2 regions of the Geobacillus sp. PLS 41 genome follow, and region 2 is predicted to be linked to the other one. Evidence: a T-box and tRNA genes for the amino acid it is inferred to sense, from the RefSeq annotation. Region 2 holds a T-box; the other holds one or more tRNA genes.
The links. The T-box of region 2 lies ahead of thrS (threonine--tRNA ligase). A T-box ahead of a tRNA ligase gene usually reads a tRNA of that ligase, here a tRNA-Thr.
Positions count from the first base shown of each region.

Region 1 (16,027 bases), 960 kb from region 2:
ATCAATGATGTAAAACGGCAAAAACAGCATGGCAAGACCGATAGCCACTACTTCCGGCGTATGGAGCTGCTCATACAAAAACCGGAACAATCCGTGCATATTAAACAAATATTCCGCCACTAACAAGTTCGACAGCATAAACCAAAACAAATATTGGACGTTAGAAAACACGGTGATCAGCGCGTTGCGGAACATATGGCGCCATAGCACTGCCGTTTTTGACAATCCTTTCGCTAGCGCATATTCGACGTATGGCTTGTCTTTTTCCTCCGTAAACGCAAGAAATGTCATTTGGAACAGCAGAATGGAAGGCAAAATGGAAATCATGACAATCGGCAGCACGTATACATTGTCAAAACCGGCAACAGGATTGACAATAAGCAAATCTGTCTTTTTAAACACCCAGATGACAAACAGTTGCGTAGAAAAAATAAAAATAACATCGGGGATCGACTCAAGAAAAAACGCGATTCCTTTAACCATTTTTTGCAGCCGACGCGGAAGCAAAAAGCAGATGTAGGCTCCCGTAACGGCTATAAGGAAGGAAACAGCCAGCGCCCCCCATAAAATAATAAGGGAATAGGCATACGGCTCCATCATCGTTGAGAGCAGGGGAGCATTGTGCCATTGCGAGAGCGAAACCGTTATATCACGAATAGAAAAAAAGCTCCAAAACAGCTGCTGAAATTGCTGCCAAAATACCGTGACCATTTGCGGGCTCGGAAACAAGGAATAGCTTTGCGCAAACGCGATAATCGCCATAATCGTGAAAATGGTAAGCAACAAATCCGCCAGCACCGTCAAGGCGAGTTTCCATTTCTTCATAAGGCTGATCCCCCTCCTTCGGAGCATGGGCAACCGATTGCTTGATGTTCCTTTCGGCTGTAAGCTGCCAGTGCTTGCATTTTAATAAGATGGTGCCGGGGGAGGCAATGTTTCTGCTAACATGGATTGCTGTCCTCCCATTCCATCGCCTATTTTCAAGATGCGGTCATACATTTTAATTCCTACATAGGTTTGTCCGTCTGTTTGATATTCTACTCTGCCCGACGAGTCTTTTTTGATAAGCTCTCCCTTTTCACCATACTTCTCTTTTACGTGCTTCGGCTGCAATTCTGGCAAAAACATCACATCCAGCTCATATTCCTTAGCTCGCTCCGGTCTTTTCGCGCTCCATGAATAACTTCCGTCTTCCCCAACGTTTACTTTTTCCTCGAGTACCTGTTTGCCCCCCTCGATTTCTTTCATCACAATTTGCACGACGGCGCCTTTTGGCAGATTGCTGTTTCCGCTTAGCACCACTAGGTCACCGATTGTTTTGACCGCACCACCTAATTTTACCGTTTGCTCCACTTTCGGTTTGGCACAGCCAACTAGCACCAATAGCAACAACAACGTAAGGACCACCGTCATTCGGATATCCTTCATAAAAACCCTCCTTATATTGTATGTATAAGCATCTTTCAATAAAGAGGTTCATCACCGAAAGATGTACTTGACTTTTAGGAAGAAGCATGGTAGTGTCCCTTCCAACTGAACAAAAATAACCAAAAATGGAAACCCATCTTTTTTACATCTTCATCATGAAAAACTTTTTTGTCAAGTACATTTTGTGGTGGAGATCCATTTTCTATAAATCATACCATATTTTTATCTTGATAAACTCCTTATATTATGAAATTTTTGTTACTATTCCAATTTATCCCTTTGCGAAGCCTTGCTTTATCAACTGTATAGGGTTCCTAATTTTTTCTGGTAAATGATGACCTATCATGAACTGCACTCCAATTGTTAGACACCACTAACCAATGGAGGCGCAGTTTTTATATGACTAAATAAGTTTAGAAACTCAATTAGCTGCAGTAGGGCTTATCTTGAAGGTGGAATTTTATTCCCGCTATATTTGGATTTTATCCGGCTTTAGCAGATTCCTTCTTCTATGACTAGTTTGGCGACATGAAGGTCTCCTCTTTTAGTTCCAAATAAAAAATCGAGAAAAGCACCTTTAGGTGCCTTTCTCGATTCCCTTCAATCCTATTTCCTTCTCCCTAATTGGAATCCCATCCTCGTTGCCAATCAAACTGAATTGAATTTATTTCGCTTCGATACGATCGCGAGTATAAGGCTTTTTTTGTCACTTAACAACAGCCTTTCCGACCAACGAACCGCTCACTCCACCGTCACGCTCTTCGCCAAGTTGCGCGGTTTGTCGACGTCGCAGCCGCGGTGCAAGGCGGCATAGTAGGCGATCAGCTGCAACGGCACGACGGACACAAGCGGCGTAAGATCCGGATGGACGGATGGGATGATAAAGCGGTCGCCGTCGCCTTCCAGGCCGCGCATCGAGATGACGCACGGGTTCGCGCCGCGGGCGACGACTTCTTTTACGTTGCCGCGAATGCTCAAATTCACGTGCTCCTGAGTGGCAAGCGCAATCACTGGCGTGCCGTCCTCAATCAAGGCGATCGTGCCGTGTTTCAGCTCGCCGCCGGCGAACCCTTCCGCTTGAATGTACGAGATCTCCTTCAGCTTCAGCGCGCCTTCTAGGCAGACATAGTAGTCAACGGCGCGGCCGATGAAAAAGCAGTTGCGCGTCAGGGTCAAGTAGTCGCTCGCGATGTTCTCCATTTCCTCTTTCGCATCGCACAGCATTTCCATCACATTGGCGACGATGGCGAGCTCTTTCGTCAAGTCAAAGTCCAGCTCAAAGCCTTTCGCTTTTGCCGCGGCCGCCGCCAAAATTGCCAACACGGCAATTTGCGCCGTATAGGCTTTTGTCGAGGCAACGGCGATTTCCGGACCGGCGTGCAAAAGCAACGTATAGTTCGCTTCCCGCGACAGCGTCGAACCTGGGACGTTCGTGATCGTAATCGCTTTATGGCCGAGTTTGTTCGTTTGCACGAGCACGGCGCGGCTGTCGGCCGTTTCGCCGCTTTGCGAGATAAAGATGAAGAGCGGCTTTTCCGACAACAGCGGCATGTTGTACGAAAATTCGCTGGCGATATGCACTTCCACCGGAATTTTCGCCCACGATTCGATCAACTGCTTGCCGACGAGACCTGCGTGGTAGCTCGTTCCGCACGCGACAATGTACAGGCGGTCGGCGTTCAGCACTTCGTTGATGATCGCTTGGTCAATCGTCAATCCGCCGTTTTCGTCTTGGTATTTTTGAATGATGCGGCGGATGACGAACGGCTGCTCGTCAATTTCTTTCAACATGTAATGCGGATACGTTCCTTTTTCAATGTCGCTTGCATCGAGCTCGGCCGTAAACGGCTTCCGTTCGACTGTCTCGCCGTTGAGCGTTTGAATCGTGACGTTCTCGCTCGTGACGATAACGAGCTCCCCATCCATCAGTTCGACGAATTGATTCGTCACTTGAAGCATCGCCATCGCGTCGCTCGCCACGACGTTAAACCCATCGCCCAAGCCGACGAGAAGCGGGCTTTTGTTTTTCGCCGCATAGATGGTGTTTTCGTCTTGCGCATCGATCATGGCGATGGCGTACGATCCTTTTAGCAGCGAGAGCGTTTTTCGGAACGCCTCTTCCGTTGCCAGTCCGTCGTTGACGAACTTCTCCACGAGCTGAACGATCACTTCCGTGTCCGTGTCGCTTTGGAATGTGACATCGGCCAAGTAGTCGCGCTTGACCATTTCATAGTTCTCAATGACGCCGTTATGCACGAGCGTAAAACGGCCTGAAGCGCTTTGATGCGGGTGGGCGTTCACTCGGCTTGGCGCCCCGTGTGTCGCCCAGCGTGTATGGCCAATGCCGACCGTCGCGTTGACGTTCGGGTCGACGATGCGGCGCAAATCAGCAATCCGTCCTTTTTCCTTAAACACATGCACGCCGCTTTCGTTCAACACAGCGATCCCCGCCGAATCGTAGCCGCGATACTCGAGTTTTTCCAATCCGCGCAATAAAATTTCCTTCACATCTTGATAACCGATATAGCCAACAATGCCGCACATGGCAAATGTTCCTCCTTTTCATCTTGGAGGCTGCCGCTAACGAGAACCGTCTTTCCTGTTCAGTTGTCAAAGAACATGTTCGGGGTCTCGCCGATCCACGGGCGGCAGACTCCCTTCTTCGTTTCGCGCGATGACATCCTCCCCTTTGTGCAAAGGGTCGCCCCTTTGTTTTAAGAGAGGACTTGCGGCTGTCATCGCCCCAGCCGGGAGGCATCCGCCGAAAACCTCGATAAACCTCCTCCTCGTCAACTAAGCGTTCTTCCGTCCAACGCTTAGTCCAGGCGCTTTTGTCGTCAAAACGATTGCAACAACCAACCGGTTTTTCTTTTTGAAACGTTCCATCCGCTGGAACAACTGCTGTTCCTGATCTCCTTGTTCCGCCCTGCCATCGCCTCCTTTCAAAAAAAGGCAACAACGTTAATATTACAGGACATTCCCAGCGGCGTCAACTATTTATATAAATACCCTATGCATAAACGAAAGGGAACGTTCCGTTTATGCATAGGGTGGTTGTCCAGACGGTCGATTATTCCGTCCCCATTTCACGGCGGACGACATCGGCGATCCGCTCCACGTAGGCGCGGCACGCTTCTTCGGTCGGGGCCTCCGCCATAATGCGCACAAGCGGCTCAGTCCCCGATGGGCGGACAAGAACGCGGCCGTTGCCGTTCATCTCTGCCTCCACTTCCTGGATCACTTTTTTCACTTGTTCGTTTTCCATTGCTTTTTCCTTATCGGCCACCCGGACGTTCACAAGCAGCTGCGGGTATTTTTTCATTTCCCCCGCCAATTCGGAAAGCGGCTTGCCTTTGATTTTCATGATGTTGACAAGCTGGAGCGCCGTCAACATTCCGTCCCCCGTCGTGTTGTAGTCAAGGAAGATGATATGTCCGGACTGCTCGCCGCCGAGATTATAGCCGTTCTTCTTCATTTCCTCGACGACATAGCGGTCGCCGACCGCCGTTTGTACACTTTTGATTCCCTGCGCCTCAAGCGCCTTGTAAAACCCAAGGTTGCTCATGACGGTTGAGACGACGGTTTGGTGCTTGAGGCGGCCGGTTTCTTTTAAATATTTGGCGCAAATGTACATAATTTGGTCGCCATCGACGATGTTGCCGTTCTCATCGACGGCAATGAGACGGTCGCCGTCGCCGTCAAAGGCGAGCCCGACATCCGCTCCTTTTTCTTTGACAAATGCGGCGAGCGCTTCCGGATGGGTGGACCCGACCCCTTCGTTAATGTTGAGCCCATTGGGCGACGCCCCCATCGTCACGACATCCGCATCCAAATCGGCAAATAAGTACGTCGCCAGCGATGACGTCGCCCCGTGCGCGCAGTCGAGGGCGATTTTCATCCCGGAAAAATCTTCTTCATCAATCGTTTGTTTTAAATACTGCAAGTACTTTTGCCCGCCTTCGAAATAGTCGTTGACTTGCCCAAGCCCAGCCCCGATCGGCCGCGGCAGCATATCCTCCGCGCTGTCGATCAGCGCCTCAATTTCCGCTTCCTGCTCATCCGACAGCTTGAACCCGTCCGGACCGAAAAATTTAATGCCGTTATCTTGCACCGGGTTGTGGGAGGCGGAAATCATAATGCCGGCCTGTGCTCCAAGCGCCTTCGTCAAATAGGCGACGCCTGGCGTGGAAATAACGCCAAGGCGCATCACTTCCGCCCCGATCGACAAAAGCCCGGCGACAAGGGCGCCTTCAAGCATATGGCCGGAAATGCGGGTGTCGCGCCCAATCAGCACTTTCGGGCGCTCAGCGCTTTTGGTCAGCACGTATCCGCCGCAGCGGCCGATTTGAAACGCCAACTCTGGCGTCAATTCACGATTTGCGACTCCTCGTACACCATCAGTGCCAAAATATTTGCCCATTCGTTCACTCTCTCCTTACTATGCAGTTTATTGTGCAGCCGCTTTTTCGCTAATCTGGACCATCGCCGTTTCCACCGACGGCTGCCATTGGACTTGTTCAGGGTGGTTCCATTGAATGGGAACTTGATGTTCGCCGGTGTCAAGTCCACCGACATCGACATACAAACGAATATCGTCTTTTGTCAACCCGCGGACGACATCGGGCGGACCGACAAGGCGGACCGTAATTTTGCCTTCAAGCGGTTTGACAAATTCGGCTTTGTATGAATCCGGCAAGCCGATGACAGCGATCGGCACGTCTTTCCACGTTTGCGTGACGTCTTTTTCCACATCAATATGGACCTTGATTTTGTCTGGGTTGACGCTTTTTGCTCCATCAGGGAGCGGAGCGTCAAGTTCTACCGTCGCATCGTCGGTAATGTCGTCCAAATCAACTGTCAATCCTTCCAGCTTGTCAATATGGTTCAACACTTCCTTCGGTCCATAAATCGTGACCCGATCCGGCTCCGGCGTGACGCTGACAAGATGCACACCATCCGGCAGCTCTCCGGTTGTCTGCACTTGAACCGGCACCGTCTTGCTCGGGCTTTTCACCGGCACGGTTACTTCCACCGACGATGGCTCTGGCTCAATATCCAACTCATTTCCCCGTCGATCGTACACTCGAACGCGCGCTTCTCTCGTCAGCGTTTCCGTCGCCCCATCTAAGTCGACGATGGCTTTGACAAAGGCAATCTCGTCGATTCGTTCCTTCGCCCCGGTAATCGTCACGGCATCTGGTTTCACCGTCGGTTCTCCAACGGAATAGCCATCCGGCATTTTGTTTCGATTGAAAAATTCAACACCGACCGGAAACTGTTTCGACACTTTTTCACGAATCGTCACTTTGGCCGAGGAAGGCTGAATCGTCACTTTCAACTTGTCGGAGATGTCCCTGTATTTGATCGGCACCGTGTATGTCCCTAATGGCAATTCCGTTAAATCGACATACACCTCGAAATTTCGTTGTAGAGCCGTCGGCTTGACAATGCTGGCGGGTCCTTGGAGCGTAACGTTCACGTATTTCGGGACACCCGATACGACCAAGTTGTTTTCATCATAGTAAGCGACCACCGGAATATCGACCAACGTTTCCGTATCTTCCTGGCCAAACGTGTTGCGCGTCTCACCAGTTTTCGCCCCGACATTGGCCGACATATACAGCATAATCGCCAGCAATAAGGAGACAACGCGAATAAACCAAGGATGGTCCATCAACTTATCCATGTTTCTTCCCCCTCCACTGCCAACGGGAAGAAGCAGGCGCCTTCGTCGCTGGAGCAAGTTCGCCGGTCAACAGCTCCCGAAACTCATCGATCGTTAAATCGCGGTACAGCTCGCCGTTTTTCGTCAACGATACTGCTCCCGTCTCTTCCGACACGACGACGGTGACGCTGTCCGTCACTTCGCTGATGCCGAGCGCCGCCCGATGGCGTGTTCCGAGCTCTTTCGAAATAAACGGACTTTCCGATAATGGCAAATAACAGGCCGCCGCAGCGATTTGGTTTTTTTGAATAATGACCGCCCCATCATGAAGCGGCGTGTTCGGAATGAAAATATTAATGAGCAGTTCCGGCGATACATGAGCGTTTAACATAATGCCGGTTTCGACATAATCGTTCATTCCGGTTTCCCGCTCAATGGAAATCAGCGCGCCGATGCGTCGCTTCGCCATATACTCGGTCGCTTTGACAATGGCTTCCACCATTCGCATCCGCTCTTCCTCTTCATTGACCGTATTGCGGGTGAACAGCCGTCCGCGGCCGAGCTGCTCAAGGGCGCGCCGCAATTCTGGTTGAAAAATGATGATGATCGCGAGAAATCCCCAAATGATCGCCTGATCCATCAGCCATTGCAACGTCGTCAATCCGAGGTAATTGCTCACGAAACGAACCAAAATAATTAAAAAAATGCCTTTTAACAACTGAATGGCCTTCGTCCCGCGAATCATCATGATCAACTTGTAAATCACATACCAAACGACAAGGATATCAACCACTTTTAACAAATATGACACGATGGGGAGCTCTCCGAAGGACATCTTCACACTTCCTTTATCTCTAATTCCAATCTGTTGATGGCCACGGAAAAAGCCATCGAACGATGGCTGCCATCATTCAATCGATTGGAGCGCACGATTGAACCTTTCTTTAATATTATACCAAATCCATTCAAACACTTGATTAATTTCCTCCACTTCCCCTGTCACTTGCCCGGCGGACGCCATATATTTCTTTCCATGGATCACAGTCACGTCCCCATCAACCGTTCCTTCAATCCGAATCGAGCCATTGCGGACGACAATATCTCCTTTGACCGTTTCTCCTTTCGGCACGATGACAGTATGATCGCGGATGATGACATGTTCATCAGCTGAGACGGAAAACGCGCCTCTTTCCCCCCATGAAGAGGCTAAGCTGCCGAAAGTAAGCGCGAAAAACAACGAGGCAGCCGTAAGCAGCGGATGACGATGCAGAAAACGGCGCAGCCGCGCGGTCTTTCTCTCTTTCGGCATCGCCTCCATAACCTTGGCTGCAAACGACGGCGGCGCCGCAACGTGGGCGGCATATTGGAGGAAAGCAACCGTCTTTTTCAGCTCGTGAAAATGGGCAGCGCACGCAGCGCACGAACGCAAATGTTCTTTCAGCTGCTGCTCTCCTTCTGGCTGGAGATCTCCATCAAAATAGCTGTGCATGAGCAACACGATTTCTTTCGGACATTCCATAGTCTCCCACCCTCTTATAAATGACCCAATTGCCTGCGCAACGCTTCACGGCCGCGATGCAGCCGCGTTTTCACCGTGCCGACCGGCAACCCTAAAATCTCGCTGATTTCTTGCAAGGACAAATCTTCCATATATTTCAACACGATCACGCTTCGATACTTTTCTGGCAACTGCTCAATCGCTCGCTGCACCGTCTCTTGCAGCTCCAGGCTTTCCACTGCCTCCTCCGGGGATGCTTCGCGGGAAGGAAGCTGAGCCTGCATCGTCAACCCGTCCGTGCCTCCGACCTCTTCATCTAAATACACGTCCGGCTTCCGTTTCCGCAATTTATCGATCGTCAAGTTCGTCGCGATCCGGTACAGCCAAGTGGAAAACTTCATTTCTGGATTGTACGTATCAATATGGATGTAGGCGCGGATGAACGCCTCCTGCGCCGCATCTTCCGCCTCATGCCGATTGCCAAGCATTCGATAGCAAAGACGGTAAATCTTGTCCTTATACAAATCGACAAGATCCGCGTATGCGTTTTGATCCCCTTTTTGGATCGCCTTAATTCTCTTTTTAATAAATAGATCCATAAAATACAATACCCCCGCCTCACGGCTTACCGTATATTACGGCGCTCGATCAAGAAAAGTTTCATGCAACATATTTATTGTATCATACAACGGAAAAAGAGGGGACGCCAAACAAATGGCAGCCCCTCTTTCACAAACAGCGGGAACAAATCATCATCATATCCGTGAATCCCGCAACCAACCCTCTTTGCCCACATGCATTAAATGAGTTTTTCACCAAACAACGACCCCATCAGCGCTACAGCCACTGATGCTGTTTTGTTCCGCTCATCCAAGATCGGGTTCACTTCGACAAATTCCGCTGAAGTGATGATTTGTGCCTCGGCCAGCATCTCCATCGCCAAATGGCTTTCGCGGTATGTCAATCCTCCAATGACAGGCGTTCCGACTCCCGGTGCGTCGCTTGGGTCAAGGCCATCCAAGTCAAGCGACAAATGAACGCCATCCGTTCGTTCTTTTAAATAGGCGATCGTTTCTTCCATCACCCTTGTCATTCCGAGCCGATCAACCTCATGCATCGTGTAAATTTTGATTCCTTTTTCGCGAATAAACTTCTTCTCCCCTTCATCAAGGGAACGGACGCCGATCAACACGACATGTTCCGGCTTGATTTTGGGGCTGTATCCGCCGATTTGCGTCAGCGCCGGATGGCCAAACCCGAGGCTCGCCGCCAGCGGCATGCCATGAATGTTTCCAGACGGCGACGTTTCCGCGGTGTTGACGTCGCCATGCGCGTCATACCAGATCACTCCAAGCCGCTCATAATGTTTCGCCACCCCGGCGAGCGTGCCAATGGCGATGCTATGGTCGCCGCCCAGCACAAGTGGGAAGCGCCCCCGCTGAACGACTTGGTCAACCGCCGCCGCGAGTTTCTCATTCGCCTCCGCAACCGCTTTCAAATTGCGCAACCGTGAATCTCCTTGCTCGTGCAACCGCTCTGCTTTTCCAATCGGAATATCTCCCAAATCTTCAATATCGTAATGAAGACGTTCCAGACGTTCGATGACGCCTGCATAACGCATTGCGCTCGGCCCCATATCAACGCCGCGGCGTGTCTGCCCTAAATCCATCGGAACCCCGATAATTGAAATTGGCTTCATGCTGTCTCCCACTCCTTTCCGGTTCCTGTTACGTCTTTATTGTAGAGGAAAGAAAGGGGATGACTCAACTTGACAAAATTTTGAATATTTATACCGATATAACAAAAAAGAGCAGGCTGCTTTTGGTTGTCAAGCAGTCTGCTCTTGATGGAGCCTATCGGGATCGAACCGATGACCTCCTGCGTGCAAAGCAGGCGCTCTCCCAGCTGAGCTAAGGCCCCGCCCCAAGCGGAAGACGGGACTCGAACCCGCGACCCCCACCTTGGCAAGGTGGTGTTCTACCACTGAACTACTTCCGCGCTATGGTGAGCCATGGAGGACTCGAACCTCCGACCCTCTGATTAAAAGTCAGATGCTCTACCTACTGAGCTAATGGCTCATGGTTGAGTATACACTCACAGTGAACGATGTCCCTTCCTCTACAAGCATATTCAAGGAAGCAAGATGCGTCGGGACAACTCGAAGCAAATCCGAAGATGCTTTGCTCGTTGCTCTACCTACTGAGCTAATGGCTCATGGTTGGGTATACACTCTAGGTACTACCTAGCTCTACCTGCCTCTTCCTCTCCCAGCCGATTCAAAGATGCCAAGTGCGTCGAGGCAACTCGAAGCAAACTCGAAGATGTAGCGCTCGTTACTGAGCTAATGGCTCATGACCATTTTTATGTACAAAAAAATAATGGCTGGGCTAGCTGGATTCGAACCAGCGCATCACGGAGTCAAAGTCCGTTGCCTTACCGCTTGGCTATAGCCCAACGCGATGAGAAAGAAACGCTGTATTCAATTGCTATTATATCTCAGCAATCAGGGAAGTATACACTTTTCATTTCGGCCAATCATCCTTGAAAGGACGACTGGCCGAAATGGAGTGACCCGTACGGGATTCGAACCCGTGTTACCGCCGTGAAAGGGCGGTGTCTTAACCACTTGACCAACGGGCCGGAAAATAAATGGAGCTTCCAACCGGGCTCGAACCGGTGACCTCTTCCTTACCATGGAAGTGCTCTACCTACTGAGCTATGGAAGCGTAAAAATGGCTCCGCAAGTAGGATTCGAACCTACGACCTACCGGTTAACAGCCGGTTGCTCTACCGCTGAGCTATTGCGGAATGATGAATAACTATATGTCATGCACATTTTCCCAATGTGCTCGTTGCCTCTTCCTCTGCCAGCTAATTCAAGGGAGCGAGATGCGTCGAGGCAACTCGTAGCGAATTCGAAGATGTGAAGCTCGTCGCTGAACTATTGCAGAATAATGAAACATTGCCTAGCAGCGACCTACTCTTGCAGGGGCGCTGGCCCCAACTACCATCGGCGCTGGAGGGCTTAACTTCCGTGTTCGGGATGGGAACGGGTGTTTCCCCTCCGCCATAGCCACTAGGCAACAATGGACAAGTCTTATTATAAGGAAAGTTGACCTGTTGTCAAGACTTTTTCATTCCCTCAAAACTAGATAACCGTGCTCAGGAAGAAGCCGCTCATAGGTCAAGCCCTCGATCGATTAGTATCCGTCAGCTCCACGTGTCGCCACGCTTCCACCTCGGACCTATCGACCTCGTCATCTTCGAGGGATCTTACCCGCTTTGCGCGGTGGGAAATCTCATCTTGAGGGGGGCTTCACGCTTAGATGCTTTCAGCGCTTATCCCGTCCGCACATAGCTACCCAGCGGTGCCCCTGGCGGGACAACTGGTACACCAGCGGTGCGTCCATCCCGGTCCTCTCGTACTAAGGACAGCTCCTCTCAAATTTCCTCCGCCCGCGACGGATAGGGACCGAACTGTCTCACGACGTTCTGAACCCAGCTCGCGTACCGCTTTAATGGGCGAACAGCCCAACCCTTGGGACCGACTACAGCCCCAGGATGCGATGAGCCGACATCGAGGTGCCAAACCTCCCCGTCGATGTGGACTCTTGGGGGAGATCAGCCTGTTATCCCCGGGGTAGCTTTTATCCGTTGAGCGATGGCCCTTCCATGCGGAACCACCGGATCACTAAGCCCGACTTTCGTCCCTGCTCGACCTGTCCGTCTCGCAGTCAAGCTCCCTTGTGCCTTTGCACTCTCCGAATGATTTCCAACCATTCTGAGGGAACCTTTGGGCGCCTCCGTTACCTTTTGGGAGGCGACCGCCCCAGTCAAACTGCCCACCTGACACTGTCTCCCACCCCGCTAAGGGGTGCGGGTTAGAATTTCAATACCGCCAGGGTGGTATCCCACCGCCGCCTCCACCGAAGCTGGCGCTCCGGCTTCCCAGGCTCCCACCTATCCTGTACAAGCGATACCAAAATTCCATATCAGGCTGCAGTAAAGCTCCACGGGGTCTTTCCGTCCTGTCGCGGGTAACCTGCATCTTCACAGGTAGTATAATTTCACCGGGTCTCTCGTTGAGACAGCGCCCAAGTCGTTACACCTTTCGTGCGGGTCGGAACTTACCCGACAAGGAATTTCGCTACCTTAGGACCGTTATAGTTACGGCCGCCGTTTACTGGGGCTTCGGTTCGCACCTTCGCTTCCGCTAAGCGCTCCCCTTAACCTTCCAGCACCGGGCAGGTGTCAGCCCCTATACGTCGCCTTTCGGCTTCGCAGAGACCTGTGTTTTTGATAAACAGTCGCTTGGGCCTTTTCACTGCGGCTCTTCAGGGCTCTTCACCCCAAAGAGCACCCCTTCTCCCGAAGTTACGGGGTCATTTTGCCGAGTTCCTTAACGAGAGTTCTCCCGCGCGCCTTAGGATTCTCTCCTCGCCTACCTGTGTCGGTTTGCGGTACGGGCACCTCTTCCCTCGCTAGAGGCTTTTCTTGGCAGTGTGAAATCGGGGACTTCCGGATTACTCCGTCGCCGTCACCGCTTGGCCTTATGATCCGCGGATTTGCCTGCGGATCAGCCTCACGGCTTGGACAGGCTCTTCCAGCCGCCTGCTCGCCCTATCCTCCTGCGTCCCCCCATCGCTCAAACGGGAAGAAGGTGGTACAGGAATCTCAACCTGTTGTCCATCACCTACGCCTTTCGGCCTCGGCTTAGGTCCCGACTAACCCTGAGCGGACGAACCTTCCTCAGGAACCCTTAGGCTTTCGGCGCAGAGGATTCTCACCTCTGTTTTCGCTACTCATACCGGCATTCTCACTTCTAAGCGCTCCACCAGTCCTTCCGGTCTGGCTTCTCTGCCCTTAGAACGCTCCCCTACCGATGACCAACGGTCATCCCGCAGCTTCGGCGGCACGTTTAGCCCCGGTACATTTTCGGCGCAGAGTCACTCGACCAGTGAGCTATTACGCACTCTTTAAATGGTGGCTGCTTCTAAGCCAACATCCTGGTTGTCTTTGCAACTCCACATCCTTTTCCACTGAACGTGCACTTCGGGGCCTTAGCTGGCGGTCTGGGCTGTTCCCCTCTCGACCACGGATCTTATCACTCGCAGTCTGACTCCCGGGCATAAGTCGTTGGCATTCGGAGTTTGACTGGGTTCGGTAACCCGTTTGGGGCCCCTAGCCCAATCAGTGCTCTACCTCCAAGACTCTCAAACCCGAGGCTAGCCCTAAAGCTATTTCGGGGAGAACCAGCTATCTCCAAGTTCGATTGGCATTTCACCCCTACCCACACCTCATCCCCGCACTTTTCAACGTGCGTGGGTTCGGGCCTCCAGCCGGTGTTACCCGGCCTTCACCCTGGACATGGGTAGATCACCTGGTTTCGGGTCGACGACGACGTACTCACACGCCCTGTTCAGACTCGCTTTCGCTGCGGCTCCGCCTCTTCGGCTTAACCTCGCACGCCATCGTCACTCGCCGGTTCATTCTACAAAAGGCACGCCATCACCCATCAACGGGCTCTGACTACTTGTAGGCACACGGTTTCAGGTTCTCTTTCACTCCCCTCCCGGGGTGCTTTTCACCTTTCCCTCACGGTACTGGTGCACTATCGGTCACTAGGGAGTATTTAGCCTTGGGAGATGGTCCTCCCTGCTTCCGACGGGATTCCTCGTGTCCCGCCGTACTCAGGATCCGCTCGGGAGGGAACGAAGTTTCGACTACAGGGCTCTCACCTTCTCTGGCCGGCCGTTCCAGACCGGTTCGTCTACCCCGTCCCTTTCTCACTCCCATCGTGAGCGGTCCTACAACCCCAAGAGGACTCGCCTCTTGGTTTGGGCTGTTCCCGTTTCGCTCGCCGCTACTCAGGGAATCGCGGTTGCTTTCTTCTCCTCCGGGTACTAAGATGTTTCAGTTCCCCGGGTGTGCCCTCCATGCCCTATGGATTCAGGCATGGATACTGCCCCATTACGGACAGTGGGTTCCCCCATTCGGACATCTCCGGATCAACGCTTGCTTACAGCTCCCCGAAGCGTTTCGGCGTTTGCCCCGTCCTTCATCGGCTCCTAGTGCCAAGGCATCCACCGTGCGCCCTTTCCAGCTTAACCTATTGCGCTCTCGGCTTCTTCCTTATGTTAATCGGTTATCTAGTTTTCAAGGAACGAGACTGCTTCTTGAATTTGCTTCTCTGCAGTCTTGCGCCGAGGAATCTTGCTTCCCTGAACCTGCTAGCACACGCAGGCACAGGCGCTTTTGAAGGAACTTTTCATTCCTTCAAAACTGAACGAAGCGACTGCCTTGAGTCTGCTTCCTTGCAGCTTTGCGCCGAGGAATCCATCTTCCTTGAATCTGCTAGAAGACGCAGGCGCAAAACAAGTGAAGGAATTTCTCATTCCTTCAAAACTGAACGAAACAGAAGCGCGATGGATTGGTAGGTTGGCCATTGCGGCCTCCGCTTTTCTCCTTAGAAAGGAGGTGATCCAGCCGCACCTTCCGGTACGGCTACCTTGTTACGACTTCACCCCAATCACTTGCCCCACCTTCGGCGGCTGGCTCCCTTGCGGGTTACCTCACCGACTTCGGGTGTTGCAAGCTCTCGTGGTGTGACGGGCGGTGTGTACAAGGCCCGGGAACGTATTCACCGCGGCATGCTGATCCGCGATTACTAGCGATTCCGGCTTCATGCAGGCGAGTTGCAGCCTGCAATCCGAACTGAGAGCGGCTTTTTGGGATTCGCTCCCCCTCGCGGGTTCGCAGCCCTTTGTACCGCCCATTGTAGCACGTGTGTAGCCCAGGTCATAAGGGGCATGATGATTTGACGTCATCCCCACCTTCCTCCGACTTGTCGCCGGCAGTCCCTCTAGAGTGCCCACCTTCGTGCTGGCAACTAGAGGCGAGGGTTGCGCTCGTTGCGGGACTTAACCCAACATCTCACGACACGAGCTGACGACAACCATGCACCACCTGTCACCCTGTCCCCCCCGAAGGGGGAACGCCCAATCTCTTGGGTTGTCAGGGGATGTCAAGACCTGGTAAGGTTCTTCGCGTTGCTTCGAATTAAACCACATGCTCCACCGCTTGTGCGGGCCCCCGTCAATTCCTTTGAGTTTCAGCCTTGCGGCCGTACTCCCCAGGCGGAGTGCTTATCGCGTTAGCTGCAGCACTAAAGGGTGTGACCCCTCTAACACTTAGCACTCATCGTTTACGGCGTGGACTACCAGGGTATCTAATCCTGTTTGCTCCCCACGCTTTCGCGCCTCAGCGTCAGTTGCAGGCCAGAGAGCCGCCTTCGCCACTGGTGTTCCTCCACATCTCTACGCATTTCACCGCTACACGTGGAATTCCGCTCTCCTCTCCTGCACTCAAGTCCCCCAGTTTCCAATGACCCTCCACGGTTGAGCCGTGGGCTTTCACATCAGACTTAAGGGACCGCC
Region 1 covers NZ_CM151395.1:402,376-418,402, forward strand. Annotated here, with positions in the region: gene ACVX3G_RS01825 (ABC transporter permease subunit) at 1-825, opposite strand, end outside; gene ACVX3G_RS01830 (hypothetical protein) at 907-1,428, opposite strand; gene glmS (glutamine--fructose-6-phosphate transaminase (isomerizing)) at 2,170-3,972, opposite strand; gene glmM (phosphoglucosamine mutase) at 4,499-5,848, opposite strand; gene ACVX3G_RS01845 (CdaR family protein) at 5,876-7,114, opposite strand; gene cdaA (diadenylate cyclase CdaA) at 7,107-7,928, opposite strand; gene rsiW (anti-sigma-W factor RsiW) at 8,001-8,612, opposite strand; gene sigW (RNA polymerase sigma factor SigW) at 8,627-9,190, opposite strand; gene rocF (arginase) at 9,391-10,290, opposite strand; tRNA gene ACVX3G_RS01870 (tRNA-Ala) at 10,439-10,511, opposite strand; tRNA gene ACVX3G_RS01875 (tRNA-Gly) at 10,518-10,589, opposite strand; tRNA gene ACVX3G_RS01880 (tRNA-Lys) at 10,594-10,669, opposite strand; tRNA gene ACVX3G_RS01885 (tRNA-Gln) at 10,971-11,045, opposite strand; tRNA gene ACVX3G_RS01890 (tRNA-Glu) at 11,160-11,231, opposite strand; tRNA gene ACVX3G_RS01895 (tRNA-Thr) at 11,242-11,317, opposite strand; tRNA gene ACVX3G_RS01900 (tRNA-Asn) at 11,325-11,399, opposite strand; rRNA gene rrf (5S ribosomal RNA) at 11,556-11,672, opposite strand; rRNA gene ACVX3G_RS01910 (23S ribosomal RNA) at 11,772-14,701, opposite strand; rRNA gene ACVX3G_RS01915 (16S ribosomal RNA) at 15,062-16,027, opposite strand, start outside.
Region 1: it has a tRNA-Thr gene. The T-box ahead of thrS (threonine--tRNA ligase) is inferred to sense a tRNA for this amino acid. The anticodon was not compared.

Region 2 (16,027 bases):
CGAGCAGCCGTTGTCTTCGATTTTGGCGGAAATGGAATTTGCCGGAGTGAAAGTGGATACGAAGCGGCTCGAACAGATGGGCGAAGAGCTCGCCGAGCAGCTGCGCACGGTCGAGCAGCGCATTTATGAGCTCGCCGGCCAAGAATTCAACATCAATTCACCGAAACAGCTCGGCGTCATTTTATTTGAAAAACTGCAGCTGCCCGTCTTGAAAAAAACGAAAACCGGCTACTCCACTTCGGCGGATGTGCTTGAAAAACTTGCGCCTTATCACGAGATCGTGGAAAACATTTTGCATTACCGCCAGCTTGGCAAGTTGCAGTCGACGTATATTGAAGGATTGCTGAAAGTCGTGCGACCCGATACAAAGAAGGTGCATACGATTTTCAATCAGGCGTTGACGCAAACCGGACGGCTCAGCTCGACGGAGCCGAACTTGCAAAACATTCCGATTCGGCTTGAGGAAGGACGGAAAATCCGCCAAGCGTTCGTGCCGTCGGAGTCTGATTGGCTCATTTTCGCTGCCGACTACTCGCAAATTGAGTTGCGCGTCCTCGCCCATATTGCGGAAGATGACAATTTAATGGAAGCGTTCCGCCGCGATTTGGATATCCATACGAAAACAGCGATGGACATTTTCCAAGTGAGCGAGGACGAAGTGACGCCCAACATGCGCCGTCAGGCGAAGGCGGTCAACTTTGGGATCGTTTACGGGATCAGTGATTACGGCTTGGCGCAAAACTTAAATATTTCACGCAAAGAGGCCGCTGAATTCATCGAGCGCTACTTCGAAAGCTTCCCTGGCGTGAAGCGGTATATGGAAAACATTGTGCAAGAAGCAAAACAGAAAGGGTATGTGACGACGCTGCTGCATCGGCGCCGCTATTTGCCGGATATCACGAGCCGCAACTTCAACGTCCGCAGCTTTGCTGAACGGATGGCGATGAACACGCCGATTCAAGGGAGCGCCGCTGACATTATTAAAAAGGCGATGATCGATCTGAACGCCAGACTGAAGGAAGAGCGGCTGCAAGCGCGCCTTTTGCTACAGGTGCATGACGAGCTCATTTTGGAGGCGCCGAAAGAAGAGATGGAGCGGCTGTGCCGGCTCGTTCCGGAAGTGATGGAGCAAGCGGTCACACTTCGCGTGCCGCTCAAAGTCGATTACCATTATGGCTCGACGTGGTATGACGCGAAATAAAAAGGAGTCTTGGTGTGGATCGCCGGCACCCCTAAAAGGCCGGTGATTTAAGGGGAAATACTGCTCTCCAACAGTGTTTCTCAAATTGAAAAACCTTGCAACACCATCACTTCATTCCTTGTGATTTCTCATAAATCAAGCGAATCCATTGTTTTTCATCAGCCTTCTAAGAAGGCCTGTGATGGAATGAAAAAGCAGTTTCACAACGACTCTTCTCCAGTTGAGAAGCCTTGGGACATCGAGTCGTCCTTCTCAACCAACATGACCGATTTTGCGAAAATCAGCGTTTCTCACCGGCCTTCTAGGCAGAATCTTTCGGTGCGACGATTCTCGGCTGCAACTCGATGAATTGGAGCGAAACAGCTGCCGCCCCATGGAGAATCTTTCTCTCGGCGGATGAACCGGCGTCAATGCGAAAGCGTCGGCGGGAACGATGCAGGAAAACGGAGGAAAGGGGGGATCGCCATGCCGGAATTGCCGGAGGTGGAAACGATCCGTCGTACGCTTTTGCCGCTTATTGTCGGAAAAACGATTGAGGATGTGCGCATCTTTTGGCCGAACATCATCCGCCATCCGCGAGACCCCGAGGAGTTTGCGGCAAGAATGATCGGACAGACGGTGCGTGGTTTGGAACGGAGAGGGAAGTTTTTGAAATTCCTGCTCGACCGCGATGCACTCATTTCCCATTTGCGCATGGAAGGGCGCTACGCCGTTGCTTCTGCCCTCGAGCCGCTCGAACCGCATACGCACGTCGTGTTTTGCTTCACGGACGGCAGCGAACTCCGTTACCGCGACGTGCGCAAGTTCGGAACGATGCACGTTTATGCCAAAGAAGAAGCTGACCGTCGGCCGCCGCTTGCTGAGCTTGGGCCGGAGCCGCTTTCCCCGGCGTTTTCCCCAGCTGTATTGGCGGAGCGGGCGGTGAAAACGAAACGGTCGGTCAAAGCGTTGCTCCTTGATCAGACGGTCGTGGCTGGGTTTGGCAATATTTATGTCGACGAATCGCTGTTTCGCGCCGGCATTCTTCCCGGCCGGCCGGCCGCCTCTCTCTCCAGCAAAGAGATCGAGCGCCTGCATGAGGAAATGGTGGCGACGATCGGCGAGGCGGTCATGAAAGGGGGAAGCACGGTGCGCACGTACGTGAACACGCAAGGGGAAGCGGGTGCGTTTCAGCATAGCTTGTTCGTCTACGGACGCAAAGGAGAGCCATGCAAACGATGCGGCACGCCGATTGAAAAAACGGTCGTCGCCGGCCGCGGCACGCATTATTGCCCGCGCTGCCAGCGCTAGGCGGCGTGTAAAAAGGAGAGAGGTTCCATGACGTTGACGATCGGATTGACCGGCGGGATCGCCAGCGGCAAAAGCACGGTGAGCGCGATGATGCGCGAGCTCGGCCTTCCGGTCATTGATGCTGACGAAGCGGCGCGCGCCGTCGTCCGACCGGGGGAAGACGCCTACCGTCAGATTGTCGCCGCCTTCGGTCCGGGCATTTTGCAGACAAATGGAGAGATCGATCGGGCGAAACTCGGGGCGATCGTGTTCAACGACGAAGAAGAACGGAAAAAGCTAAACGCCATCGTTCACCCGGCGGTGCGTCAGAAAATGCTCGCGGAGAAAGAAGCGCTCGTCCGTTCCGGGGCGAAAACGGTCGTATTGGACATTCCGCTTTTATTTGAAAGCGGATTGACATCCTGGGTCGATAAAGTACTTGTCGTGTATGTTGACGATGACATCCAGCTTCGCCGGCTGATGGAGCGGAACGGGTTCACTGAGGAAGAAGCGCGCGCCCGCATTCGCGCTCAATGGCCGCTGGCGGAAAAAATGAAGCGGGCCGACGCGGTCATCAACAATAACGGAACGAGGGAAGAGACACGCCGTCAGCTGTTGGCTATTTTGAAACAATGGGACGCCTTGGAAAAATAGGCGTCTTTTTTGTTCGCTTTCAGTCATTTTGTTCTCCACATTTCCTAAAAATATGATATACTATTTATACAAATATAAGAAAATAGTATAACATATATGAGAGGAGAACAAAGTGAATGAAGGCGAAAGTGGCGATTAACGGTTTCGGACGAATCGGACGGATGGTGTTCCGGCGCGCCATCAATTCCTCTGACCTCGACATTGTGGCGGTGAACGCCAGCTATCCGCCGGAAACGTTAGCCCATTTAGTGAAATATGACTCAAACCACGGCAAATTTGACGGTGAGGTCATCGCCTTGGAAGACGGCCTGCTCGTCAACGGCAAAAAAGTGAGGCTGTTAAACTCGCGCGACCCGAAACAGCTGCCGTGGAAAGAGCTTGATATCGATATTGTGATTGAAGCGACCGGAAAATTCAACGACCGCGAAAAGGCGAGCCTTCACCTTGAGGCAGGGGCGAAGCGCGTCATTTTAACCGCCCCGGGCAAAAATGAAGATGTGACGATCGTTGTTGGCGTCAACGAGCATATGCTTGACATCGACCGCCATTTCATCATTTCGAACGCCTCGTGTACGACAAACTGTTTGGCTCCGGTCGTCAAAGTGCTCGATGAAGCGTTTGGGATTGAAAACGGCCTGATGACGACGGTTCACGCGTATACGAACGACCAAAAAAACATCGATAACCCGCATAAAGATTTGCGCCGCGCCCGCTCATGCGCGCAGTCGATCATCCCGACGACAACGGGAGCGGCGAAAGCGCTTGGCCTAGTGCTGCCGCATTTAAAAGGGAAGCTTCATGGCATGGCGCTCCGCGTCCCGACGCCGAACGTCTCGCTCGTCGACTTGGTCGTCGACTTGAAGCGCGATGTGACGGTTGATGAGGTGAACGAGGCGCTGATCCGCGCTGCCGACGGCCCATTGAAAGGCATCTTGGATTTCACGATGGAGCCGCTTGTCTCGATCGATTTCAATACGAATCCGCATTCTGCGATTATCGACGGCCTGTCGACGATGGTGATGGAAGGGCGAAAAGTGAAAGTGCTCGCTTGGTATGACAATGAATGGGGCTATTCGTGCCGCGTCGTTGATTTAGCCCATCTTGTCGCGGCCAAAATGAATGAGCGTCTCAGCGTCAATGCGTAACAGCGGTTCGATGTGAAGCGCGCCGCCTGCGCTATGGCTTTTGCGATCCGCACAAACGGATCGGGCCACGGTGCGGGCGTGGGCGCTTTTTCTCTTTTTTATGCAAAAAAATTAAAAAAGCCTGTTGCAAAAACCCCCTAAACAAAGTATACTATGTCTCGTGAACTTCTTAACGGCAAGGGTAATGTGACTACTTAAAGGGTTAGGACCTCTTAGGACTAACTTTCCCCCGTGGTAGTTATACATGCCATTTTGCAACTCACCTTCTGTTTTTTTATTAGTTTGAGAAAATTGGTTAAAGGGGGATTCTTTTCATGGACACGATGGGTCGTCACGTTATCTCGGAACTTTGGGGATGCGACTTTGACAAACTGAATGATATTGATTTTATTGAAAAAACGTTCGTTGACGCCGCGTTAAAGTCGGGAGCGGAGATTCGCGAAGTGGCGTTCCATAAATTCGCTCCGCAAGGCGTAAGCGGGGTCGTCATTATTTCGGAATCGCATTTGACGATTCACACGTTTCCCGAACACGGCTATGCGAGCATTGATGTGTATACATGCGGCCATTTAGACCCGACGATTGCCGCCGATTACATTGCCGAAATGCTGGGCGCGCAAACGCGGGAAACGATTGAACTTCCGCGCGGCATGCGCCCGATCGAAGTGAAAAAGGCGCAGGCGCTGTAATTGGATAATGATAAACCGAAAGGAGCGTAAGCGAAACGCTCCTTTTTTTGCGCCCTCGGCGGTACAACAGCGGCGAAAATCATGGTATGATGGAAGAAAAAGAATGACTAGGGAGACGTGGCAATGAGCATGTGGAAAACACTCAAATACGCCTTCACAAACCATTGTGAAACGCGGGAAAATCATGAAGATGAAGAGCTAAGAAGCCATTATTACAAAGCGACGAACCGCGCCGTCATCGATGCGGTCAAGGAGCTGCTCTCGTCGCTGCCCGGCGCCGAGCTCGTTTCTGTTTCCGAAGAGCGCGGCGAAATTTGTGCGCAAACAAAGCGCGGCAAAAAGTTGTTCATCGTCGCTACCGTCATTTCCGTGCGGCCGTTTGAAACGGCGGTCGACTTTTCCGCGACGACGGAGACGAAGCTATTGCCGTTTGATTTTGGGCATAGCCGGGCGGTCATTCTCGATTTGTATCGGAAGCTCGACGCCCGCCTGCCCTATATCGGTTCCGGACTGAACAGCTAACTATATCTTGTCTGCTTTCGTCCATTCCGGTATGATAGAAAATAAGAAGATCAACGGAGTGGATGTTATGCGATGTCCTTCATGCCATCATCAAGGCACGCGCGTGCTTGACTCGCGCCCGGTTGAAGAGGGTCGTTCGATCCGCCGCCGGCGGGAGTGCGAACAGTGCCATTATCGGTTTACGACGTTTGAGCGGATCGAGGAGCCGCCGCTGATTGTTGTGAAAAAAGAGGGAACGCGCGAAGAATTCAGCCGGGAGAAAATTTTGCGCGGCTTGATCAAAGCGTGCGAGAAGCGGCCGGTGGCGCTCGAGGAGCTTGAAAAAGTGACGCAGGAAATTGAGCGCGAACTGCGCAATCAAGGCGTCTCGGAAGTGAAAAGCGAAACGATCGGCGAAATGGTGATGGAGCGCCTGTCACACATCGATGAGGTCGCCTATGTCCGCTTCGCTTCCGTCTATCGGCAGTTTAAAGATATTAATGTGTTCATTGAAGAACTGAAAGAGCTGATCAAAAAAGGGCAACGGTAAAAAGGGCTTTGGCGTTAGGCGGCAAGCCCTTTTTTCAACGTCTTTTCGGCAGGAAAGGGGAGAGCCGGTTTGAAACGAATACGGCGGAATGGAAGGTCGGAGCGATGCAGCACCATTGGAAAGAGCTGATTGCTGTCGACCGTTATACCGTGCAAAGCCGTGGGGTGTTGCAAGAGGTGGACCGTAAAGTGCTGACGCTGCTTTACCAGCCGCTCATCGGCTGCCGGGCGTTGGCGCTTTATATGACGCTTTGGGGGAGCTTGAGCTGCTTGACGGCCAGGAAGCGACCCATCATCGGCTTATGGCGCTCATGCAGTGCGGACTGCCGGACATTTACAGCGAACGGTTGAAACTCGAAGGAATCGGGCTGCTCGACACATACGTCCACGCTCCAGAGGCGGATGAACCGAAGCTGTTTCTTTATGAGCTGCGTCCGCCGCTGGCGCCAGACCAGTTTTTCCGCGACGAGATGTTGAGCGTTTTTTTGCACCGGCAAGTCGGCCGCCACTTGTTTATCCAGCTGAGCAACTTTTTTGCCCGTCCTTCCATTGATGAAACGAAATTCACCCAGGTGACGCGGTCGTTTTCCGACGTGTTTTCGGCCGTGCCCGCTGAACAAATCGTCGCCGGCCTCAGCGAAGAAGCCGGGCCCGAGCTGCTTGAAGGGAAGGATCACATCAGGCGGGATGAGGCGTCGTATGTGCTCGATGATGATGTATTCGACTTTGAGCTGTTTTTTGCCGGCCTGTCCAAGCAGCTTGTGCCGCGCCGGGCTGTGACAGCGAAAGTGAAGGAAGCGATTAAAAAGCTGGCGTTTTTATACGGCATTCCGCCGCTTGAGATGCAAAAACTGGTCCTTGGCGTCATCGATCCGGCCTATCATATCGATATTGACGCGTTGCGCCGGGCGGCGCGCGAATGGTATGAGCTCGAACATGGCGGTGTCGAGCCGCGCCTCGTCGAACGAGTGCAGCCGCTCGCCTACCGGACGATGGAAAACATCGAACCGCGCACAAAAGAGGAGCAACTAATGAAACAGCTGGAAACAATTTCCCCGCGCCAGCTGCTGAAAGAGATTTCAGGCGGCGCTGAGCCGTCGCTTGCTGATTTGCAGTTGATCGAAGACATTATGTTCCAGCAGCAGCTGCTCCCCGGAGTTGTCAACGTGCTCATTTATTATGTCATGCTCCGGACGAATATGAAGCTGTCGAAAAAATACGTAGAAAAAATCGCCAGCCATTGGGCGCGCAAAAAGGTGAAAACCGTGAAGGAAGCAATGGAACTGGCGAAAGAAGAGGCGAAAACATACCAAAACTGGGCGAACGAAAAGGAAAAAGGGACGCGGACGGTGCGCAAAGTCGTGCGCACGGAAATCGTCCCGGACTGGCTGAACATGGATTACAGCCAGCCGGATGATGATGATTTTGACGTCGAACAGGCGCGCAAAGAGCTTGAGGAACGGCTGAAAAAATACCGTGATGAATCATAGAGGGAAAAGCCATGGAACGAGTAAACCACCTGTTGCAGCGGTTGCTTGGCAATCAACGGTTTAAACAACGCTACGAACAAATGAAACGCTACATTTTGGAGCATCCGGACGTGCAGCCGTTTTTGCGGGCGCACGAACGGCAATTGTCGGCCGATGCGGTTGACCGCAGCTTGATGAAGCTGTATGAGTTCATCGAGCAGCACGGGAATTGCCGCCAATGTCCGGGCCTTGAGCGATGCAACAACATGCTGCCGGGGTACCATCCAAATTTGGTGGTCAACGGTGGAAGGATCGACGTTGAGTACGACCGCTGCCCCAAAAAAGTGCAGCATGACGAGCGAAAACGGCAAGAGTCGCTCATTCAAAGCATGTTCATGCCGCGCGAAATCTTGCGTGCTTCGCTCTCTGACGTCGATCTCAATGACGATGGGCGGATCAAAGCGATCCGATTTGCCGAGCGGTTTGTGGCGGAATACGAGCCAGGGAAAAAAATGAAAGGCTTGTATTTGCACGGATCGTTTGGGGTGGGCAAAACGTATTTGCTCGCCGCGATCGCCAACGAGCTGGCGAAGCGAAACGTTTCGTCGCTGATCGTCTACGTGCCCGAGCTGTTTCGTGAGATGAAACATTCGCTTCAAGACCAGACGATGAACGAAAAGCTTGATTATATCAAAAAAGTGCCGGTGCTGATGCTCGATGACCTTGGGGCGGAGGCGATGTCAAGCTGGGTGCGCGATGATGTATTTGGCCCGATCTTGCAATACCGGATGTTTGAAAACTTGCCGACGTTTTTCACGTCGAACTTTGATATGCAGCAGCTCGCCCATCATTTGACGTATTCGCAGCGCGGCGAAGAAGAGAAGGTGAAGGCGGCGCGCATTATGGAGCGAATCCGCTATTTGGCCTATCCGATTGAAATCACTGGACCGAACCGCCGTGAGCAAAATATATAAAGGCGATTTGAAACGTTGCCGTTTGCACAGGCATGTTGATTAACCCATAAAAACTAGTTGAGCAGGTTCTGTTTCTAGCTTTTCTGCCGTAGTCGGCAAGCGGTTCGTTTGCCGACTGGGGCTGACCCAAAAGGGTAATTTCCCTTAAACAAAACACAACATATTTGTTTTATGCCTGTATACGGTAATAAGAAAGGGTGTCCCGATCCTTTTGGGGCACCCTCTCCTCGAACAATGAACGCCGCTAAGCTTTGTGGTTTTTTAGTCTAAACAGCCCGTTGTCCCCATATATATAAACCAAGCATTCCTTTCGGGCTAAAGGGGGGACAGCGGGTGATCGAAATCCATTTTGACGAGGCAAGCGAAGCGGAAAAAATTGGTTGGGCTGCTAGATCACCGGCAACCGGATGACGGTCCGCTGTTTCATGCCGCTTATGACGGGAACAAAACCGTGGCGGTTTACATACAGGGCGAGGAGAAGCGTGTGCTTGAGGAGCATATCATCCCAGCGATGACGGCGTTTATGCAGGAGGTGATGGAAGACCGGCTGCTGCTATCCATCATTGCCAATGTTTTTTATTTCCGCGACGTCGAAGAACAGCAGCAAATTTTGGCCCTCGCTCATTCGTTTTTGGACGGCGAGCGGAGCGATTACCGGAAAAGCGCGGCGTTTGCCGCCTCGCGCACCGTGATGTTGCGCGACGCTTTTGCCTCCTTTTTGCGCGACGGCTTGTCATTTTCGTTTTCTTCGTTCGTTACGTTCCGGTTAAAGCCGTATATGGAGCGCCTCCAACATTATGTCGAGCTGGCGATTGATGAATACAAGCTGGAGCAGGAGTATCAAAATTTTGTGCAAATGCTGCGCGACTGCCTGGCTGGCCGGACGCCGCAATGGCCGCGCCTGTATTTGGTGCACGATCCGCCGCACTTCGTATTTTACGACAGCGAGCGGCGGGAGCTGTCGGCGGCGGAAGTGAGACAGTTGATCGACCGCCATCTCGTCTTCAGCCAGCCGATGTATATTGATGCATCGGTGCTCGCTCCGCTTGTCTCGCTCGCTCCGGCGGAAATTGAGCTGTACACCGATCATCCGGATGACGGCATGGTGCAGACACTGCAAAACGTGTTTCAAGAACGGCTGATCGTCTGCCGCCGCGCCGATTTTTCCCGCTTGTTTGCCGCCAACGCTGGAAATGGGGGAGAAGCTTGATTTTTCCTGCTGTTTTCGCTATAATGTCGTCATGAATATGGATGAATACAAGCGATGACGAGGACATGGGTGCATTTTTACGGTTTCCAGAGAGGGAAGGCAGCGGCTGGAACCTTCCTAACACGAAAAATGCGCTTACCCCCTCAGAGCTGCGGCAGCGAACGCAACGCCCAGTAGTTGCCGCCGGTGGACGACCGTTATTCTTGTTGAGCCATGGCATGGCGAGGCGTTGCCATGGGAAGAAGGGTGGAACCACGATGAAAACTCGTCCCTTTAGGAGGGAGGAGTTTTTTTATTTTTCCATTTTCATCATCATGACAAAGGAGTGATTGCCAATGCCAGACGTCATTCGCATCACGTTCCCAGATGGGGCGGAAAAGGAGTTTCCGAAGGGGACGACGACGGAAGACATCGCTGCCTCGATCAGCCCGGGGCTGAAGAAAAAAGCGATCGCCGGCAAACTGAACGGCCGGTTCGTTGATTTGCGCACGCCGCTTCACGAAGATGGCGAGCTTGTCATCATTACCCAAGACATGCCGGAGGCGCTTGACATTTTGCGCCATAGCACCGCCCACTTAATGGCGCAGGCGATCAAGCGGCTGTATGGCAACGTCAAGCTCGGCGTCGGTCCGGTCATTGAAAACGGCTTTTACTATGATATCGACATGGAGCATAAGCTGACGCCAGACGACCTCCCGAAAATCGAAGCGGAAATGCGCAAGATTGTCAAAGAAAATTTGGACATCGTCCGCAAAGAAGTGAGCCGCGAAGAAGCCATCCGGCTGTATGAAGAAATCGGCGATGAGTTGAAGCTCGAGTTGATCGCCGATATTCCGGAAGGCGAGCCGATTTCGATTTATGAGCAAGGCGAGTTTTTCGACCTTTGCCGCGGCGTGCACGTGCCGTCGACTGGAAAAATCAAAGAGTTCAAGCTGCTCAGCATCTCGGGGGCCTACTGGCGCGGCGACAGCAACAACAAAATGCTGCAGCGCATCTACGGCACGGCCTTTTTCAAAAAGGAAGACTTGGATCGTTATTTGCGCCTGCTTGAAGAAGCGAAAGAGCGCGATCACCGCAAATTAGGCAAAGAGCTTGAGCTGTTTACGACATCGCAACAAGTCGGACAAGGCTTGCCGCTATGGCTGCCGAAAGGAGCGACGATCCGCCGCATTATCGAACGGTACATCGTCGACAAAGAAGTGGCGCTCGGATACGATCATGTCTACACACCGGTGCTCGGCAGCGTCGAGCTGTACAAGACATCGGGCCATTGGGACCATTACAAAGAAAACATGTTCCCGCCGATGGAGATGGACAACGAAGAACTTGTGCTTCGTCCGATGAACTGCCCGCACCATATGATGATTTACAAAAGCAAGCTGCACAGCTACCGCGAGCTGCCGATCCGCATCGCCGAGCTCGGCACGATGCACCGCTATGAAATGTCTGGAGCGCTTACCGGCCTGCAGCGCGTCCGCGGCATGACGCTCAACGACGCCCACATTTTCGTGCGCCCGGACCAAATCAAAGACGAGTTCAAGCGCGTCGTCAACTTGATTTTGGAAGTCTATAAGGATTTCGGCATTGAGGAATACTCGTTCCGCTTGTCTTACCGCGATCCGCATGACAAAGAAAAATATTACGATGACGATGAAATGTGGGAAAAAGCCCAACGCATGCTGCGGGAAGCCATGGACGAGCTCGGCCTCGACTACTACGAAGCGGAAGGGGAAGCGGCGTTTTACGGGCCGAAGCTCGATGTGCAAGTGCGCACGGCGCTTGGCAAAGACGAGACGCTCTCGACGGTGCAGCTTGACTTCCTGTTGCCCGAGCGCTTTGATTTGACGTACATTGGCGAGGATGGGAAGCCGCATCGTCCGGTCGTCATCCATCGCGGCGTCGTCTCGACGATGGAGCGGTTTGTCGCGTTCCTCATCGAGGAGTATAAAGGTGCGTTTCCGACATGGCTCGCCCCGGTTCAAGTCAAAGTGATCCCCGTGTCGCCGGAGGCGCACCTCGATTACGCGTATGACGTGCAGCGGACGTTGAAAGAACGCGGCTTCCGCGTCGAAGTCGACGAGCGCGACGAAAAAATCGGCTATAAAATCCGCGAAGCGCAAATGCAAAAAATCCCGTACATGCTCGTTGTCGGCGATAAAGAAGTGTCTGAGCGAGCGGTCAACGTCCGCCGCTATGGCGAAAAAGAAAGCCAGACGATGGGGCTTGACGAGTTTATGGCCTTGCTCGCTGACGATGTGCGGGAAAAACGGACAAGATTAGGGAAAGCGCAATAAACCGTTGACAGGCGACATAAACGTTCAAGCGCCACAAGGAAGCAACGGTGGCGATGGCCCATGTCATGGGCGGTTTTTCAAAGAAATGGCGGCGTGAACAAGATTTTCTCTTGCCAATTGAATGTTGATCCGCTATAATAAAAGGCGTTGTGTTTATCAAGATCCGCTCCTTGACATGCCATCGCCAAGGTGGTATAGTGTATAAAGTGGAATGATGGCTTGTTTGTAACAAAAGCAGAAGCACCCCGCTTCTCACCTGACCGACGCCAAGACGGCTGTTGGCAGGTTGTTACGGTTCGTCAATGCGAGTGTAAGGACGTACTGCGCGGGTGCTTTGTGCATCTGCGCTTTTTTTTGGCTGGAAGTGGGGCTCTGCTGGCAAACAAGCCAGTCGGAAAAAACCTTGGAGGTGGCTCATTATTAGCAAAGATTTTATTATCAACGAACAAATTCGTGCCCGTGAAGTGCGCTTGATCGACCAAAACGGCGAACAGCTTGGCATCAAGTCGAAGCAGGAGGCGCTTGAGATTGCGGCAAGACGCAACTTGGATCTTGTGCTTGTCGCGCCGAACGCCAAACCGCCCGTTTGCCGCATCATGGACTACGGCAAATTTCGCTTCGAGCAGCAGAAGAAAGAGAAAGAAGCGCGCAAAAAACAAAAAGTGATCAACGTCAAAGAGGTGCGCCTCAGCCCGACGATCGAGGAGCATGACTTCAACACGAAGCTGCGCAATGCGCGCAAGTTTTTGGAAAAAGGCGATAAAGTGAAGGCGACGATCCGCTTTAAAGGTCGGGCGATCACCCATAAAGAAATTGGGCAGCGCGTCCTTGACCGCTTCTCGGAAGCGTGCGCCGACATTGCCGTTGTCGAAACGGCGCCGAAAATGGACGGGCGCAACATGTTTTTAGTGCTCGCACCGAAAAACGACAACAAGTAAGGAGGAACCTGCGATGCCAAAAATGAAAACTCACCGCGGCTCGGCGAAACGGTTCAAAAAAACGGCCAGCGGCAAATTAAAACGCGGCCACGCGTACACGAGCCACTTGTTTGCCAATAAAACGAAAAAACAAAAGCGTCATCTCCGCAAAGCGACGCTTGTCTCGCCTGGCGATTTCAAACGCATCCGCCAAATGCTTGACAACTTGAAATAACGACCGACTATAGGAGGGAACGATTATGCCACGCGTAAAAGGTGGACCAGTGACGCGCAGACGTCGCAAAAAAGTGTTAAAACTCGCAAAAGGCTATTTCGGCGCGAAACACGCATTATATAGAGTCGCGAACCAACAAGTGATGAAATCGCTCATGTATGCGTATCGCGACCGCCGTCAACGGAAGCGCGACTTCCGCAAACTGTGGATTGTCCGCATCAACGCAGCGGCTCGCCAAAATGGCTTGTCCTACAGCCGTTTGATGCACGGCTTGAAGCTGGCCGGCGTGGAAGTGAACCGGAAAATGCTCGCCGACTTGGCGGTGAACGACCAAGCCGCGTTCGCCCAACTCGCCGACTTGGCGAAAGCGAATTTGAATAAATAACAACGATGGCCATCCTTGATCAGGGTGGCCATTTTCTTATCAAGGAAAGGGATCGATATGGTACAATACGGGATAGCGATCAATCTTCTCGCTTTTTTCGTGATGGGGGTCGACAAATACAAGGCGAAGCGCCGCCGCTTTCGCACCGCCGAGCGGACGCTTTGGCTGCTGGCGTTTGCGGGCGGGGCCATCGGTGCGGCAGCTGGAATGTACACGTTTCGCCATAAAACGCGCCATCGGGCTTTTGGCTATGGCTTGCCGCTGTTGGCAGCGGTGGAGCTGTTTCTCTATTGGCGATGGATGAGGTAGAAAGGGGAGGAGAGAGTCAACTACTCCCACTTAGCTAACGCTTGAAGTGGGGGCTTGCAACTCCCCAGAAGTGCAAACGGACTTCGTCCTCCTTCCTTGACTTGGGGTTGCATCAGGGGGCAGGTTGACGACTACCCAACGACGCAGGTCATGCCTGCATCGTTACCGATTCTCTCGGTGTGTCTGTTGGCAGTACTTGGCTTCCACACACAACAGACGGACCTACGCTCGATGTTTTACGGTTACAACGTTTCCTGTAACCAACTCCATACATCGAGTAGCAGTTATTGGAGTGCCTTTATTGAACGGTTTTCTCCACGCCTTTATTATATCATACACAAAAGAAAGGGGGAACGCGCATTCCTCTCCCACTTACTCCCTTTGGTCGTTGAAGTGGGAGTCTCCTGCGCGAAATAGGATGAATTGGCCTTTGCTTTACGATATGCAGCGCATGTTGGATGAGCGGATTGAAACAGAGCACGGCCTTATGCATGAGGACTTGTTCAATCGGAAAATGCTTGCGTTTCTCGTCGAACTTGGGGAGCTGGCCAATGAGACGCGCTGTTTTAAATTTTGGAGCGTGAAACCGTCGGCGCCGGCGGAACGGGTGCTGGAGGAATATGTCGACGGTTTGCATTTTTTGCTGTCGCTCGGGCTGGATTGCGGGCTGTTTTATGAAAGCCGGGAGCTTCCGGCTGTCGAGCGGCCGCTTGTTGAGCAGTTTTTGGCCATCTTTCGCGCCGCCGAGCGGTTCGGGGAGACGAGAGCGCGAGGGGAATATGATGCGCTGTTTGCGGAGTATTGGCGGCTTGGCGTGGCGCTCGGTTTTTCTTCCGACGACATCGAGGCGGCGTATCGGCGGAAAAATGAAGTGAACCACAAGCGGCAAAACGAGCGCTACTGATCTTTTTTCGGGTGGCGAATGATTCATTTTGCCAATCGTCAGCCTTTTCAAGTATAATAAAAAAGTGGACAAAACCGGAAAGGGGTGCCAAGATGGCGAAGTTGGACGAAACGTTGACGATGCTGAAAGCGCTGACCGATGCGAAAGGCGTCCCGGGCAATGAGCGGGAAGCGCGCGATGTGATGAAGACATACATAGCTCCGTATGCGGATGAAGTGACAACGGATGGCCTCGGCAGCTTGATCGCCAAAAAAGAAGGGAAATCGGGCGGGCCGAAAGTGATGATCGCCGGCCATTTGGATGAAGTCGGCTTTATGGTGACGCAAATCGACGACAAAGGATTCATCCGCTTCCAAACGCTCGGCGGCTGGTGGAGCCAAGTGATGCTCGCCCAGCGCGTGACGATCGTGACGAAAAAAGGCGACATCACCGGCGTCATCGGTTCGAAGCCGCCGCACATTCTGCCGCCGGAGGCGCGCAAAAAACCGGTGGAAATCAAAGATATGTTCATCGACATCGGCGCGACAAGCCGCGAGGAAGCGATGGAGTGGGGCGTCCGCCCGGGCGATATGATCGTGCCGTATTTTGAATTTACGGTATTGAACAATGAAAAAATGCTGCTCGCGAAAGCATGGGACAACCGGATCGGCTGTGCGGTCGCCATCGATGTGCTCAAGCAGCTGAAAGGCGTCGACCATCCAAACACGGTATACGGCGTCGGCACGGTGCAGGAAGAAGTCGGCTTGCGCGGCGCGCGCACGGCCGCCCAATTCATTCAGCCAGATATCGCGTTTGCTGTTGACGTCGGCATTGCCGGCGACACGCCGGGGGTGTCGGAAAAAGAAGCGATGGGCAAACTCGGCGCCGGCCCGCACATCGTCTTGTACGACGCAACGATGGTGTCGCACCGCGGCTTGCGCGAATTTGTCATCGAAGTGGCGGAAGAGCTCAACATTCCGTACCATTTTGATGCCATGCCAGGCGGCGGTACGGACGCGGGAGCGATTCACTTAACCGGCATCGGCGTTCCGTCGCTCACGATTGCCATCCCGACGCGCTACATCCACTCGCACGCCGCCATTTTGCACCGCGACGACTACGAAAACACGGTCAAGCTGCTTGTTGAGGTGATCAAACGGCTTGACGCCGACAAAGTGAAACAACTGACGTTTGACGAATAAAAACACCGGCCGATTCGGCCGGTGTTCGTCATTGTTTAACCGCCTGCTCGAGTGTTGTGAGCATCATGTCTTTTTGCTGCTCATTGGCATGCGTCCAAATGGCTTCAAAGAGGACACCGAGGCCGGGCAAATATTTTTCCT
Region 2 covers NZ_CM151395.1:1,360,557-1,376,583, forward strand. Annotated here, with positions in the region: gene polA (DNA polymerase I) at 1-1,201, shown strand, start outside; gene mutM (DNA-formamidopyrimidine glycosylase) at 1,667-2,491, shown strand; gene coaE (dephospho-CoA kinase) at 2,519-3,124, shown strand; gene ACVX3G_RS06740 (glyceraldehyde-3-phosphate dehydrogenase) at 3,241-4,269, shown strand; gene speD (adenosylmethionine decarboxylase) at 4,584-4,958, shown strand; gene ACVX3G_RS06750 (aminotransferase class IV) at 5,082-5,480, shown strand; gene nrdR (transcriptional regulator NrdR) at 5,548-6,009, shown strand; partial or broken gene ACVX3G_RS06760 (replication initiation and membrane attachment family protein) at 6,114-7,498, shown strand; gene dnaI (primosomal protein DnaI) at 7,510-8,451, shown strand; partial or broken gene ytxC (putative sporulation protein YtxC) at 8,785-9,661, shown strand; T-box leader at 9,707-9,937, shown strand; gene thrS (threonine--tRNA ligase) at 9,997-11,955, shown strand; ribosomal protein L20 leader region at 12,182-12,315, shown strand; gene infC (translation initiation factor IF-3) at 12,372-12,893, shown strand; gene rpmI (50S ribosomal protein L35) at 12,907-13,107, shown strand; gene rplT (50S ribosomal protein L20) at 13,133-13,492, shown strand; gene ACVX3G_RS06795 (DUF1294 domain-containing protein) at 13,550-13,801, shown strand; gene ACVX3G_RS06800 (dUTP diphosphatase) at 14,220-14,705, shown strand; gene ACVX3G_RS06805 (M42 family metallopeptidase) at 14,798-15,886, shown strand; gene sspI (small acid-soluble spore protein SspI) at 15,915-16,027, opposite strand, start outside.